3 regions of the Aminipila butyrica genome follow, and region 2 is predicted to be linked to each of the others. Evidence: predicted binding sites of a transcription regulator. Region 2 holds the regulator's gene; each other region holds the start of a gene.
The links. Region 2 encodes LexA, which represses DNA repair genes until DNA is damaged. Its sites were predicted from a motif close to AGAACANNTGTTCT; they were not measured.
Positions count from the first base shown of each region.

Region 1: the regulator LexA is predicted to act here: its motif matches at 3,357-3,370, upstream of uvrB (excinuclease ABC subunit UvrB).
Region 3: the regulator LexA is predicted to act here: its motif matches at 3,682-3,695, upstream of Ami103574_RS15555 (putative DNA modification/repair radical SAM protein).

Region 1 covers NZ_CP048649.1:2,781,566-2,786,611, forward strand. Annotated here, with positions in the region: gene uvrA (excinuclease ABC subunit UvrA) at 1-1,282, opposite strand, end outside; gene uvrB (excinuclease ABC subunit UvrB) at 1,359-3,335, opposite strand; gene Ami103574_RS13200 (citrate/2-methylcitrate synthase) at 3,863-5,046, shown strand, end outside.
Region 2 covers NZ_CP048649.1:2,411,300-2,416,345, reverse strand. Annotated here, with positions in the region: gene Ami103574_RS11440 (N-acetylmuramoyl-L-alanine amidase) at 1-780, shown strand, start outside; gene Ami103574_RS11435 (MoxR family ATPase) at 808-1,653, shown strand; gene Ami103574_RS11430 (vWA domain-containing protein) at 1,658-2,854, shown strand; gene lexA (transcriptional repressor LexA) at 2,958-3,638, shown strand; ribosomal protein L20 leader region at 3,709-3,832, shown strand; gene infC (translation initiation factor IF-3) at 3,786-4,379, shown strand; gene rpmI (50S ribosomal protein L35) at 4,430-4,630, shown strand; gene rplT (50S ribosomal protein L20) at 4,649-5,005, shown strand.
Region 3 covers NZ_CP048649.1:3,323,148-3,328,193, reverse strand. Annotated here, with positions in the region: gene lysA (diaminopimelate decarboxylase) at 1-1,221, shown strand, start outside; gene Ami103574_RS15560 (TIGR03915 family putative DNA repair protein) at 1,290-2,021, opposite strand; gene Ami103574_RS15555 (putative DNA modification/repair radical SAM protein) at 2,002-3,516, opposite strand; gene Ami103574_RS15550 (patatin-like phospholipase family protein) at 3,779-4,750, shown strand; gene pyk (pyruvate kinase) at 4,822-5,046, shown strand, end outside.

The DNA.
Region 1 (5,046 bases), 370 kb from region 2:
GCACCTCCGGCTTCAGCCGCTTACCGCCGCACTGTTCACAAGGGGTGATGCGCATGTATTGCAGCATCCGGTCTTTCATATATTCAGAATTGGTCTCTTGATACCGCCTCTCCAGATTATTGATAACGCCCTCAAAAGGGTGATCCCGATAAGATTCGGAATTATTATTCTTACTCTTATAATAGTATTTCAGATGTCTGCTGCCTGTACCATAAAGCAGTTCTTTTTTGAACTTGGCAGGAAGCTTGTTGTATGGTGTATTTAGGTCCACCCCGTGATCTTCGGCTAAAGCATCCACCATCTGCCGGTAGAAGCTGCCAGTCACATCCATGGAAGCAAAAATATTGCTTAGACATCCCTCTATAATACTCAACTCCGGCTGCTCAATAATCAGCTCCGGGTCGATGCGCTGAGTGAAACCTAAACCATTGCATTCCGGGCAAGCCCCAAAAGGACTGTTGAAGGAAAACATTCTCGGTTCCAGCTCCTCAATACTCACGCCATGTTCCGGGCAGGCCAGCTTTGTAGAAAATATCCGATCATAGATTTCTTCCTGATCCTTTTCTTGAATCTGAGTGACCACCAGGCCATTTCCGTGGGCGATAGACAGCTCGGTAGCCTCTGCCAGCCGGCTTTCTGCACCTTCTTTAATGACGATTCGATCCACCACGATTTCGATGGTATGCTTAAAGGTCTTTTCCAACTTGACCTCTTCTTCTGTTATGTTGACCTGCTTACCATCAATTCGGGCTCTGGTAAAGCCTTCCTTGCGAATCCGTTCCAGAATTTTCTCGTGTTCGCCCTTCCGCTCCCGGATAACCGGCGCCAGCATGGTCACTCTAGTCCCATCGCCTAACAGCATTAAACTATCTACGATCTGGTCTACCGATTGGCTCTTGATTTCCCGCTGACAGATTGGGCAATGTGGAATACCGATTCTGGCATACATCAGACGCAGATAATCATGAATCTCTGTGACCGTTCCCACCGTAGAACGAGGGTTCTTACTCGTCGTCTTCTGATCGATGGATATAGCTGGTGACAAGCCCTCGATATAATCCACATCCGGTTTCTCCATCTGTCCTAAAAACTGCCGGGCGTAGGAGGATAAGCTCTCCATGTACCGCCGCTGCCCTTCCGCATAGATGGTATCAAAGGCCAGGGAGGATTTTCCCGACCCGGACAGGCCGGTAAGAACCACCATCTGATCTCTGGGAATAGTAATGTCAATATTTTTTAGATTGTGCTCATTAGCACCTTTTATAATAATTTCGTTTGTCATCTCTTCTCCATCTGTATTCGTTCTTATTCTATCCGTTTCCTTCAAGCCTGGAAAGAACCCACCAATCAGTTAGGCCTTACAGCTTGACCTTATATTCAAAAATTAAGTCTCTCAGCTGAGCTGCCCGTTCGAACTGCAGGTCTCCGGCAGCCTGCTTCATCTCTTTTTCCAGTTTCTTCACATATTCCGCCAACTCTTTCTTGGTCAGTTCCAGCGGAGTCTTGCCGGCGTAATATTCCAGTTCTTCCTCGGCAGCCTTGGTAGCTTCGATGATCGCCCGCACGGCTTTCTTTACTGTGGTCGGTGTAATGCCATGCTGCTCGTTGTAAGCCTGCTGTATGCCCCGTCTTCGCTCCGTCTCGTCGATGGCCCTCTTCATGGCATCGCTGATACCGTCTGCATACATGATTACTCGTCCCTGAGCATTTCTGGCTGCCCGCCCGATGGTCTGAATCAGAGAAGTCTCTGTCCGCAGAAAGCCTTGCTTATCTGCATCCAAAATCACGACCAGAGAAACCTCCGGTATGTCCAAGCCTTCCCGCAGCAGGTTGATGCCTACCAGCACATCAAAGACACCCAGCCGCAGGTCTCGCAGGATTTCCATCCGCTCCAGGGTATCGATCTCCGAGTGAAGGTATTTAACCCGAATGCCCACGTTTTTCAAATAGTCGGTCAAACTCTCAGACATCTTCTTCGTCAGGGTGGTGATGAAGACCCGTTCCCCTTTCTCCGTCACGCTGTTGATTTCCCCAATGAGATCGTCAATCTGCCCCTCTGATCGGCGAATCTCAATACTCGGATCCAACAGACCTGTCGGTCGAATCACTTGCTCTGCTGAAATGCCGCCGCTGCTCTCCACCTCATATTTTGCCGGGGTGGCGCTGACATATACAGCTTGCCTAACCAGCTTTTCAAATTCTTCAAATTGCAGTGGCCGGTTATCCAAGGCAGAGGGCAGCCGGAAACCATAATCCACTAAAGAAGATTTTCTGGACCGGTCTCCAGCGTACATGGCGTGAAGCTGAGGAAGCATTACATGAGATTCATCGATGACCAGCAGAAAGTCTTCTGGAAAATAGTCAATTAACGTGTATGGCCGATTGCCTGGCGGCAGTCCGTTGATGTGTCGGGAATAGTTTTCGATGCCCTTACAACTGCCCACTTCCCGAAGCATTTCTAAATCATAATGAGTCCGTTGCTCGATTCGCTGGGCCTCCAGCAGCTTGCCCCGGTCCTTAAACCAGGTCACCTGCTCCTTCAGTTCCTCCTGAATCGTCACGATGGCTTTTTCCATATTTTCCTTAGAAGTAACATAATGTGAAGCCGGATAAATAGCCACATGGTTTCGCAAGCCCAAAATTTCTCCCGTCACCGGATTCAACTCCTTGATGGTCTCAATCTCGTCTCCGAACAGCTCGATGCGCACTGCATTTTCCGCTCCTGCCGGATAGATGTCAATGACATCACCTCTAGCCCGGAAGGTCCCTCTGGCAAAAGCCATATCGTTTCTGGTATACTGGATGTCTACCAGCTTTCGCAAAATATCGTGTCGGCTTTTCTCCATGCCCGGTCGCAGAGACAGCATCTGATTCTCATAATCAAAAGGACTTCCCAAGCCATAGATGCAGGAAACGCTGGCCACGATAATGACATCTTTTCTCTCTGCTAAAGCGGCTGTAGCCGAATGGCGAAGCTTTTCAATTTCATCGTTTATATCCGAATCCTTTTCAATATACGTATCGGTGGAAGGCACATAGGCTTCCGGCTGATAATAATCATAGTAGCTGACAAAATACTCCACCGCATTGTTAGGGAAAAATTCTTTGAATTCTCCGCAGAGCTGAGCCGCCAGCGTTTTATTGTGTGAAATCACCAACGTAGGCTTCTGTACCCGCTCAATAAGGTTGGCGATGGTAAACGTCTTTCCGGAGCCGGTGACCCCCAGCAGAGTCTGATGTTTTTTCCCCTTGCGAACGCCCTCTGTCAGCCGATCGACGGCCTCTGGCTGATCCCCCATCAGCTTAAAATCTGAAATTATTTTAAATTCTCCCATTTATTTGCCTCTTTCGCATAAAGAACACTTGTTTCCTTCTATCATATCACAGGTCTTTTCTCTTGTCCAGTTTTGATTGATATAACCCTTTTCGCTGTTCCGTCGGCCGCCGCTTATTTTTATTGATAAGGGCAAATATCTTTGCAGCAGCAACGTTCTTATTTTATTTATACCCTTGTTGCAGTTCTTTTATCATGGTATAATAATTGTATCTATTGATAGGTACGGCATAGCCGCAAAAAACCTTCGTTGGAAACTTGTTAGAACGCTGCTAGCGATATAGGCATACAAAACTTTAGGGTAAGTTCAGTCGATATTTTGTAATATCGATTTTATTAAATTTAAGATGGTATACAATTATACATTTTCAAAGCAGGGACCTTTCCTCTATGGAAATCAGTGCTTTCCCTGCATAAATCTGCCTTTACCCATGAAGGGTACAGGTAGGCTGAGATTACATAAAATATAGGAAATATCAACATATTATCTGGATTTCTTATATCATTAAATAGATTGAGGTGATGATTATGAGTGACAATTACGAAGCTTTTACAACAGAAAAGGAAAGGCTTATCGACCGGTTGTCCGAAGAAAAGGCCTTCTGTATGAGCAAGGCCAGGGAATTGAACCGGACTGACATCATTCCGGATTCCCTCTACATTGAAAAAGATGTGAAGCGCGGTCTGCGGAACGCCAACGGAACAGGAGTTATTGTGGGATTGACCAAAGTCGGTGAAGTTATCGGCTACGAGTTTGACCCACAGGGAAACAAGATTGCTATCGACGGCAAACTCTATTACAGAGGCTATGATGTGGAGGATATATTTAACAACTGTGTCCAGGAAAATCGCTTTGGCTTTGAGGAAGTTACCTATCTGCTCCTCTTCGGAGAACTGCCTACTAAAAGTGAGCTGGCCGAATTTAATACCATGCTGGGGTCCAAACGGGAACTGCCCCGAGGCTTTGCCCGAGACATGATTCTGACAGCTCCGTCCCACAGCATTATGAACAAACTGGCCCGGAGCGTACTGGCCATGTATTCCTACGATGACAACCCCGATGACACCTCTGTAGAGAATGTTCTGCGCCAGTCCCTCAGTTTAATCGGGCACTTTCCTGCCTTGATTGCTTATGGCTACCAGGCAAAACGCTCCTCTTTCTACAACGAAAGTCTTCATCTGCACAATCCGATTCCGGAGCTGACCACAGCAGAAAACATCCTGCGTATGCTTCGCCCTACCGGAGAATATACGGATATTGAAGCCAAACTGCTGGATTTGTCCCTGATACTCCATGCTGAACATGGCGGCGGTAATAACTCCACTTTTGCCACTCACTTGGTCTCCTCCTCGGGTACAGATACCTATTCAGCCATTGCCGCCGCCGTAGGCGCCCTAAAAGGGCCAAAACACGGAGGAGCGAATATCGCTGTTATTAACATGATGCACGACTTGTATCAAAATGTGAAAGATATTACAAATGAATCCCAGATTGAGGACTACTTGGTGAAGGTTCTCCGAGGGGAAGCCAACGACCATAGCGGTCTGATTTACGGCCTTGGACACGCCATCTATACCATCTCCGACCCTCGAGCCATCCTGTTGAAGGGGATGGCCAAGAAGCTGGCGGAGAGCAAAGGGCTGGAAGATGCCTTTCACGTGTACGAATTCATTGAAAGTCAGGGAGCAGCCCTCTACAAGGAGGTCAAAGG
Region 2 (5,046 bases):
CAGGATTCCACCAGGAGCGTGCTGGTTTCCTCACCAAGCAAGCAGGAAGCACCCGTTGTGTACCCCGATGATACAGATGACGACAGTGACAATCAAAACAACGGACAGAACAACAATCCGACTACGAACCCGGATACGACTAACACCACCTGGGCTTACGAACAACTAAATGCCGCCGCCAAAGGCAAAACCGTCTTTATCGACATCGGACACGGGGGGAAGGACGGCGGTTCTCTGGGCCACAAAGGTCAGAGCGACCAGCTTCAGGAAAAAGACGTAAATCTGCCGATAGGAGTTAAACTGAACGAATACCTAAGGAGTGCGGGGGTGAACACCTATTTAATACGCAGCACGGATATCTATTACACCTTGCTGGAGCGGTCGGAGAAGGCTAACACAGCGGGCGCCACCATTTTCATCTCCATCCACAACAATTCCAGCGAGACGGCCTCGGCGAAGGGCACAGAAGTGCTCTACAACAGTAAGACCAACGCAGCGGGAGCGACGGAGATGGACCTCTACGGTATTACCAGCAAGAACATTGCAGAAAATGTACAAAAACAATTGGTAGCAGAGCTGGGCACGAACAGCAGAGGCATTAAAAACAGTCCGGAAATGGCGGTACTCAACAAGACTGCTATGCCGGCCATCATCGTGGAAGGAGCGTTCCTATCCAATGAAAGCGACTTGGCCCTCATCCGACGGGATGACTATGCCGACAGGTATGCTTTGGCCGTGGCTAAAGGCATCATTCAGTCGATGAATCAAGCCTTTAAATAGAGAGAAGAAGACAGAAGGAGAAGACAAGTGAAAAGCGAAATCAATCGATTTACCGGAAGTGACGATTACGTGGTATCCAAAGAACTTATGAATGCCGTCAACGTGGCTATTGCCCTGGAAAAGCCGCTGCTGATAAAAGGAGAGCCGGGTACGGGAAAGACCGTATTGGCGGAATCCATTGCCAAGGCCCTGGACATGAAGCTGCTGGTTTGGAGCATTAAATCCACCACCAAGGCTCAGGAAGGCTTGTATGTATATGACACGGTCCAGCGGCTGTATGACAGTCAGTTGGGAGAAGGCAATGTGGCCGATATTCGGCAATACATCAAGCTGGGGAAAATGGGAGAGGCGTTTAGTTCCGAGGACCAAGTGGTGCTGCTGATCGACGAAATCGACAAGGCGGATCTGGAATTTCCCAATGACCTCTTGTGGGAGCTGGATAAAATGGAATTCTATATCCACGAGACCAAGGAAACTGTTAGAACAAAAAACCGTCCTATCGTTATCATTACCTCTAATGCGGAGAAGGAGCTGCCAGACGCCTTTCTTCGGCGGTGTATCTTCCACTATATCGAATTTCCGGCCAAGGATAAGATGGAGGAAATCATCCAGGTTCACTTTGGTCCTATAGATAAGAAACTGGTAGAGGAGGCCATCAGCACCTTTTACAACATCCGTCAGATGAAGGATTTGCAGAAGAAACCTAGCACCTCAGAGCTGCTGGATTGGCTCCAGGCGCTGATGGTGAGCGGTATTTCCGTGGATAAAATTGCCAAGGAGATTCCGTACGTGGGCGTGCTCTTGAAAAAGAATCAGGACATCGATACGATGTATGAAATTAAGGACAGGGGCTATTCGCTGAAAAGGTGGTAAGGACATGTTTTTAGATTTTTTCTACTTGCTGCGGGCCAGAGGGTTATCGGTCTCTCTCAACGAATGGATGTCCTTGATGGAAGCCTTGGATTTGGGATTGGCAGAAAGCAGCCTGCTGAGTTTTTATCATCTGTGCAGAAGTCTGTTGGTGAAAAGTGAGGCGGATTACGATAAGTTTGACAGTGTCTTTGCCGAGTATTTCCGGGGAATAGAAAGTCCAGAGGATTTACCGGAAGAATTTTGGAGATGGCTGAATCAGGGGAATCGGGAAAGAAGCTTGGAGGATCGGCCCATGCCGGAGGAAGCTTTGCTGGAACTGGAGGCACTGCTAAAGCGGTTTCAAGAGCGTTTGGAAGAGCAGAAGGAACAGCACGATGGGGGCAATTATTGGATTGGCACCGGCGGAACTTCTCGAATGGGCTATGGCGGTTACAATAACCAGGGTATTCGCACGGGAGGCACCGGCCGTCATCGGTCTGCGGTTCAGGTGGCAGGAGAGCGGCATTTTAAGGATTTTCGTCAGGATAATATTTTGGATACCAGGCAGTTTCAACTGGCGTTTCGTAAACTGCGGCAGTTTTCTGCCAGAGTAGAGGGGGCGAAGACGGAGCTGAACTTGGACGCCACCATTGAGGCCACAGGGAACAACGGGGGAAATCTCAAGCTGGTATTTGATAAGCCTCGGAAAAATACAATCAAACTGCTGCTGCTCTTTGATTCAGATGGATCGATGACTCCTTACAGTCTGCTGTGCAGCCGATTGTTTCAGGCGGTGAGCAAGTCCAGCCACTTTAAAGATTTGAAAGTGTATTACTTCCACAACTGCATCTATGACCATCTGTATACCACGCCCACCTGCCGGAAAGGAGACTGGGTTAACACAGACTGGGTTCTATCTAATCTGGACAGCGAATATAAGCTGATTCTCGTAGGGGATGGAACCATGGCCCCTTCAGAGCTGCTGAGCCCCGGGGGCAATTCCGTCATGAGCTTATATAATCAGGAACCGGGGTTGGCTTGGCTTCACAAGTTGAAAAAACGGTATAAGAAACAGGTTTGGTTAAACCCCATCCCCCGGGAGGACTGGGATTTTGTATATGGAAGCTATACCCTAGGACTGATTCGGGACGTTTTCCCGATGTTTGAGCTAACTGTAGATGGGCTGGATGAAGGGATTAAAAAACTTCTAGTTCGAACATAATTGCAGAACGCATGTTTACAAACTGTCGAAACTATGTTATACTCAATAAAGAAGGGTTGTGCCATCTGGGCGGAGCCAAGCAAGCATAATGGGAGGCGGAGAGATGGAGAAGCGAAAAGAGCTAAAAGAACGAGAACAGCGGATATTGGACTACATGAAAAAAGAAATCGGCCAGAAGGGCTATCCGCCTACTGTCCGGGAGATATGCAACGCTTTAGATATAAAATCCACATCCACCGTTCATAAAGATATTGAAAACTTAGAGCTAAAAGGTTATCTGAAAAAGGATCCATCCAAGCCTCGGGCCTTGATGATTGTCGGCCCCGACTCTCACCAGAGAGGAATCTTTCAGAACCAGGAAGGGCTGGAAAGTCACGGGGGAGATACCGCTCGCATTGATGTCATTGATATACCAGTGGTTGGGCGGATTGCCGCAGGGACTCCCATTTTGGCTGATCAGAACGTAGAAGATACCTTCCCGCTCCCTGCCAGGTTTGCAGGCAAGGGCGTCAGCTTCATGCTGATTGTTAAAGGCGAGAGCATGATTGAGGCTGGTATCTTCGACGGCGATTACATTTTGGTAGAACAGCAGAATACAGCCAGAAATGGTGAAATTGTGGTGGCCATGATTGACGGATTTGAAAGCGAAGCTACCGTTAAGACCTTTTATAAGGAAGCCGATCACATTCGCTTGCAGCCGGAAAATGCCAGCATGAGTCCCATTCTGGTAAAGGAAGTAAAGATTTTAGGCAAGGTCACTGGTGTATTTCGGTATTTAAACTAATCAGCCCCAAATTTAGGTTTAATTAAATTTATACCTTGACAGGCTTTGGTAGAAATGGTATAGTGTTTGAGTGATAAAGAAGAAGTTATCCGCTTCTCACCTTATTGGCGACGTTGATAGGGTTTATAAAGCAAAGAGAGCACAGAAGTGTTTTTGTGGAGCGGGTACAAGTGTATCCGCTTTATTTGTTTATTAATTTGCAGGAGGTGCAAGAAGATTAGCAAGGAGAATCTGATTAACGAAGAAATTCGTGACAAGGAATTAAGAGTTATTGACAGCGATGGAGCGCAGCTTGGGATTATGAGTCTAGAAGATGCGATGGCACTGGCTAATGAAAAAAAGCTTGACTTAGTCAACATCTCGCCAAATGCAAAGCCGCCAGTTTGTAAGATTCTTGATTACGGCAAATACCGTTATGAACTTCAAAAAAGAGACAAAGAGGCAAAGAAAAAACAAAAGACTACTTCTGTAAAGGAAATTCGTCTAAGTACATTTATTGAAGTACATGATATTCAGGTGAAGGCAAACACCGCAACCAAGTTCTTAAAAGACGGGGACCGAGTAAAGGTTAGCCTGCGATTTAAGGGCCGTGAGCGAGATCATGCCAACAAGGGCCTGGAGGTTATGCGGTTGTTTACGGAGGCGGTTTCTTCTGTAGGTACGATTGAAAAAAAACCTGAATTTGAGGGTAGGAGTTTGATCATGATTCTTGCACCGAAGGCAGAGAAGGCGGATAAATAGATAGCAAATAGCAGATAACAGGAATAAATTTACGTAGGAGGAATATTACCATGGCTAAAAATAAGATGAAGTCTCATAGAGGCGCAAGCAAGCGATTTAAGTTGACGGGTACAGGAAAAGTAAAGAGAAACAAGGCATATAAGAGCCATATTCTTACTAAAAAGTGTGCCAAGAGAAAGAGAGGTCTGAGAAAGGCCACGATTCTTGGAAGCGCAGATCACAAGAGAATTAAAGCTGTATTGAATAAATAGTATTAGGAGGTTTGAATTATGGCAAGAGTAAAAAAGGGCGTAAACGCTCATAAGAGACATAAGAAGATATTAAAGTTAGCAAAGGGTTTCTACGGCCAGAAGAGCAAGGTATTCCGTGCAGCCAATCCGGCTGTAATGCGTTCCCTGCGTTCCGCTTATGTAGGAAGAAAGAACAAGAAGAGAGAGTACAGAAGACTGTGGATTGCTAGAATCAATGCAGGAGCTAGAATGAATGACATCTCTTACAGCAGATTGATGGACGGCCTGAGAAAGTCTGGTATCGAAATCAATAGAAAGATGTTGGCTGAAATGGCTATCTACGATGCTCCAGCGTTCACACAACTGTGCGAAACAGCTAAGAAAGCAGTAAAATAGCAGAAATTAAATTTATTATTCGACATTTGAATATGACAATT
Region 3 (5,046 bases), 910 kb from region 2:
AAAGAATATGGCACACCACTTTTTGTGATGTCAGAAACAGCCATCGTAGATAAATGTCAGGAATTAAAGAAAGATTTTCTAAGCCAATATGAAAATACCCGCGTGGCCTATGCTGCAAAAGCATTTTTAACCACTGCACTTTGTAAGATTTTAGAAAGAGAAGGATTTTGTATTGATGTGGTATCTGGAGGGGAGCTATATACTTGTATATCTGCTGGATTTCCATCAGAAAAAATTGAATTTAACGGAAATAATAAATCAGAAGAAGAGATCAGCATGGCAATCGATTATCAAGTTGGAAGAATTATTGTTGATAATCCCGCAGATTATCAGGTAATCCAGCGGATTGCAAGAGAAAAGCAAAAAAAAGCCCGGATTTTATTCCGAATTACACCAGAGATAAAGATTGATACACATGCACATATATCTACTGGTCAAAAGGATTCTAAATTTGGCGTACCACTAAATGATTCTATTTTTTATCCGCTAATACAAGCAGCGATAGAATCAGAATATATCGAGTTTCTAGGCTTTCATTTTCACTTAGGTTCTCAGATTTTTGACAATCAACCCTATATAAATGCTACCATTAAAACACTGGATTTAATAGAAGAAGTAAGGAAACGGTACAATTATACAATACAAGAGCTAAATGTGGGAGGAGGCTTCGGCATCCGCTATACCGAAGGAGATTCTCCAAAACCTTATTCTTATTTTTTAGAACCAGTCATGAAGCTGATCTATGAATTTTTCGACAGCAGAGATTTAAAAAGACCATCTGTGGTCATCGAACCAGGAAGAAGTTTTATCGGAGAAAGTGGAATTACACTTTACACCATTGGAAATATCAAAGAGATACCGGATGTCCGCACCTACGTTTCTGTAGATGGAGGAATGACGGATAATATCCGGCCAGCCCTATACGATGCAGTCTATGAGGGTGCCATTGCTAATAAAATGAATTTGGAAAGACATAAAAACGTGACTATCTGCGGTAAATGCTGTGAATCCGGAGATATATTAATTAAAAATCTATGCGTACCAAATGTGGAAAGAGGCGATATATTGACAGTGTTCAACACTGGTGCATATTGTTTTTCCATGTCTTCAAACTATAACAAAAATAGGCTTCCTGCAGTAGTCCTGACCAAAGAAGGGAAAGCGAGATTAATTGTGAAAAGACAGTCATATCAAGATCTAATTGAGCGTGAATTAGTGTAGCTTTGCCTATAAAAACCCTCTAAAAAATAAAACGAAGGCTTCCGATATAAATCATATGGGAAGCCTTTTTATATTTCTGTTAGGTGCTTCCAATAACGCACCGGCATAAAGTTTTTCTGGCAGGTGGGATTGGTTCGCTCCTGGATGGCAATGGTCTGAAAGTATTTTTTCCATAGGGCTCGGTATTCCTGCTCCTGAGCGGAAAATTGGGGTAAATTGGCCTCGGTAAAGGCTGTGATATACCACTCGCCACCTTGGGCCACCAGAGCTTTACCCCGGCGTTTATCATGTAGGATAAACGGATCGTGTTTATAGCGGTCAGAAAAGTGTTCTGCCATAAACTCCAAGATGTCATGATCCGGTTCTACAACTGCATAGAGGATATCTCCTTCCAGCACAGAGAAGCGCAGCAGTCCATAAAGTCGGTGGACTTCGGCGCCTATTTTCTTTTCCGCTTGCGCCACGGGAAAGACGTAAGGATTGCCGTGAAGAAGGCTGGTTTTGGAGCCTTCCTTAAAGCCTAAGCGAATATAGTTTAAGAGCAGCAGCTCCCGATTTTCTACAGAGGAGAGAAAAACCCGATAAATGCGCTGGAGGTCGTAAGCGGAAATCTTTTTTTCAATGGCCTCATAGACCCGGGTAGCTTTTTCTGCCTCTGTTTGAACCTCTGTAAAGCCGTAGAATAGGCTAGGCTGATATTGAGCAGCTGGATAGATGCCGGAGGCCTTTTCACCGTAGTAGTGCCAGTATATGCAGGTTAGAAATCCTTCAAAGCTGCCGTCATATAAGTAATCCACCATCTGTTTTCAGCCTCCTTTGTGGGGTATTGGGATGAAGAGAATCCGGAGCTTCCAGTCGAAAGCTGCCGGGGGTGAACATGGACAGCTGGGAGTCCTCCTTTGGGGGCAGCAGTTGGCTCTTTATGCGGTCTGATTCCAGGACCTTACTCCTTACATACTCCGGAGATAGCTCTTTTTCTCCGTAATATTTGCCGGAGCAAGTCAGGAAAAATCGAGCTCGCTTGAGGACTACGCCCATTTTTTTGAGGTCATCGTACTTGACCGCAGAGACTTTTCGCTGGCGAAGAATGCGCAGGGCGGATACGGTTCCCAATCCAGGTATACGCAGAAGCTCTTCCATGGAGGCCTTGTTGACCTCAATGGGGAAGAGCTGGATGTTGCGCAGGGCCCAGGTAATCTTAGGATCTAACTCCAAATCCAGGTTGGGTTCTGATTCGGTGAACATCTCTTCAGCAGTAAAGCCATAGAACCGCAGAAGCCAGTCTGCCTGATAGAGCCGATGCTCTCGTGTCAGCGGCGGGGCGGTGAATACGGAGGGAAGCAAGGGGGAATCGCTGATGGGAATGTAGGCACTAAAATATACTCGTTTCATCTTGAAGGAACGGTACAAGCTTTCAGAGGTCTTAACAATCTGCCGGTCCGTTTCCGTGCCTGCCCCAATGATCATCTGGGTAGTCTGACCAGCAGGGCAAAACTTTTCCTTGTATTTATAGCGAGGCTCCCGTATTAGAGCATGCTCACCGCCATTACTCATCTGGTACAGGCTGCCTTCCCCCAAGTGAACCTGTGCTCCGGCTGTAGGAACCAGGGTTTTTCCTTCTGGATGGAGATAGTGCAGGGAGTCGTTGAGGTTTTCCCCTTTGAACATCGTACCGGGGCCTTTAAGGGAACGCTGCTGAATCAAGGTATTGGTGATCTGCGTCATGGGGGTAAAAATCGCTTTGGCCTTTTTCTGAGGAGCCAGCCGCTGGAGGCTGGCTTCGGTAGGCAGCTCAATGTTGACACTGAGCCGATCTGCTACTAGTCCGATGGCGTGAGTCAACTCCTGGGATACGCCGGGAATAATCTTGGCGTGAATATAGCCGGCAAAACCGTAGTCGTATCGCAGCATGGACAGACATTGAAGGATTCGCTCGGCGGTGTAGTCGGGGGAGACTTCCACAGCCGAGCTGAGAAACAGACCCTCGATGTAGTTCCGCCGATAGAATTCCATCGTCAGCTCAGCCAGCTCAGCAGGCTCAAAACTAGCTCGCTGTACATCTACGCTGCGGCGGTTGGTACAGTACTGACAATCGTAAGCACACTTGTTGGTAAACAGCACCTTCAGTAAAGAGATGCAGCGGCCGTCAGCAGACCAGGAATGACAGATGCCTGCATTGGACGCACTTCCCCGGCGGCCAGAATTTTTCCGCTCTACCCCGCTGCTGGAGCAGGAGACATCGTATTTGGCACTGTCGGCTAAAATTTTTAGCTTGTTCATCAGGGAGCTGTCCATAGGTTGTTTCCTCCGAATTTGAATGAATGGGCCGCGGGGCAAGCCTGCTGACATAAAATATTTCTTAAAAATATTGCCTTGGTCGGTCATTCCGGTTATGCTATCTTTACAAGATGGTATCTTGCGTTTATGTTAATCATTTATAGAGTTCATTATAACATAAAAAGAACGAATGTTCAAAACATATATTTTGGAAATTTGCACAACCTAATGTCGGCAGACGGCAAGACCGGCTCGCAGGCTTTTACAGGAGGATACAGGAATGGGGACAGGGAAGACAGCACTGGTCTTGGGTGGCGGAGGCGCCAAGGGAGCCTACGAAATCGGTGTGTGGCAGGCACTGAATGAATTGGGAGTGGATATCCATATTGTGACGGGGACGTCTATCGGTGCGGTGAACGGCGCTTTGGTAGCACAAAACGATTTTGAAGCAGCCAAGAGCAGCTGGAGCGAAATTAAAGAGAGTACGATAACAGAGTTGACAGAGCGGGAGGAGCTGCGCCAAATCTTAGAGCGGTATATAAAAGAAGATGTTATACGCAGGGGGCCGGTGGAATACGGCCTGGTGACTGTAGAATTTCCCTCTTTTAAGGAGCATTGCACGTTTTTGGCGGACATGCCGGAAGGAGAGCTGCTGGACTATATTTTAGCCAGCGCGGCTTGCTTCCCCATTATACAACCCTACGAGATTGATAATAAGAAGTTTATTGATGGGGCGTACTTTGATAATTTGCCGGTGGAAATGGCTTTAGAAAAGGGCGCCGAGCATGTAATAGCGGTAGATCTGGAAGCCATCGGCCTGTTGAGAAAAGCGACCTGGAAGGATTCGCCCCGACTGACAATCATTGCCTCCGCATGGAACTTAGGTAAGTTTTGGGCCTTTGAGCCGGAAAATGTCAAACGGATTTTACGGCTGGGTTATTTGGATACCATGAAAGCTTTTGGTGCTTTTTCGGGGAAGAAATATACGTTTCTCCGAGGTCAATTTGCCGGAGAGAGGCTGGAGGAGGCCGATGCAGCGGCGGCCGCCTTTGAATTGGATCCTGCTATTGTCTATAGTAAGGAAGTGCTGGACCAGAAATTGCTGGAGGCGGTGAACCAAGAAACTAGCAGGCAATGGAAGGAAGATGTTAAATCCAAGGTAAAGCGTTTTTTGACCGATGGACCGGGGACTTTGCTGGAGGAAGAAATTTTAGCCAAAAGGTATGTAGTAAGGAATGGAATACTGTGGTAAACTACGTGTATACAGACAATATGAAAAGTATGAGCCTATGGCGCTTATGAGGAAAAGGAAAGGTGATAGCAATGAGAAAAACAAAGATAATTTGTACCTTGGGCCCTTCGACCACAGATGATGAAACCTTGAGAAAGCTTATGGTAGAGGGAATGAATGCGGCAAGATTAAATTTCTCTCACGGAGATCACCAGCAGCATGGGAAGACGTTGCAGAGAATCCGCCAGATGCGGGATGAGCTGGGACTGCCTGTTGCCACCATATTAGATACAAAGGGACCGGAGATTCGGGTTCGT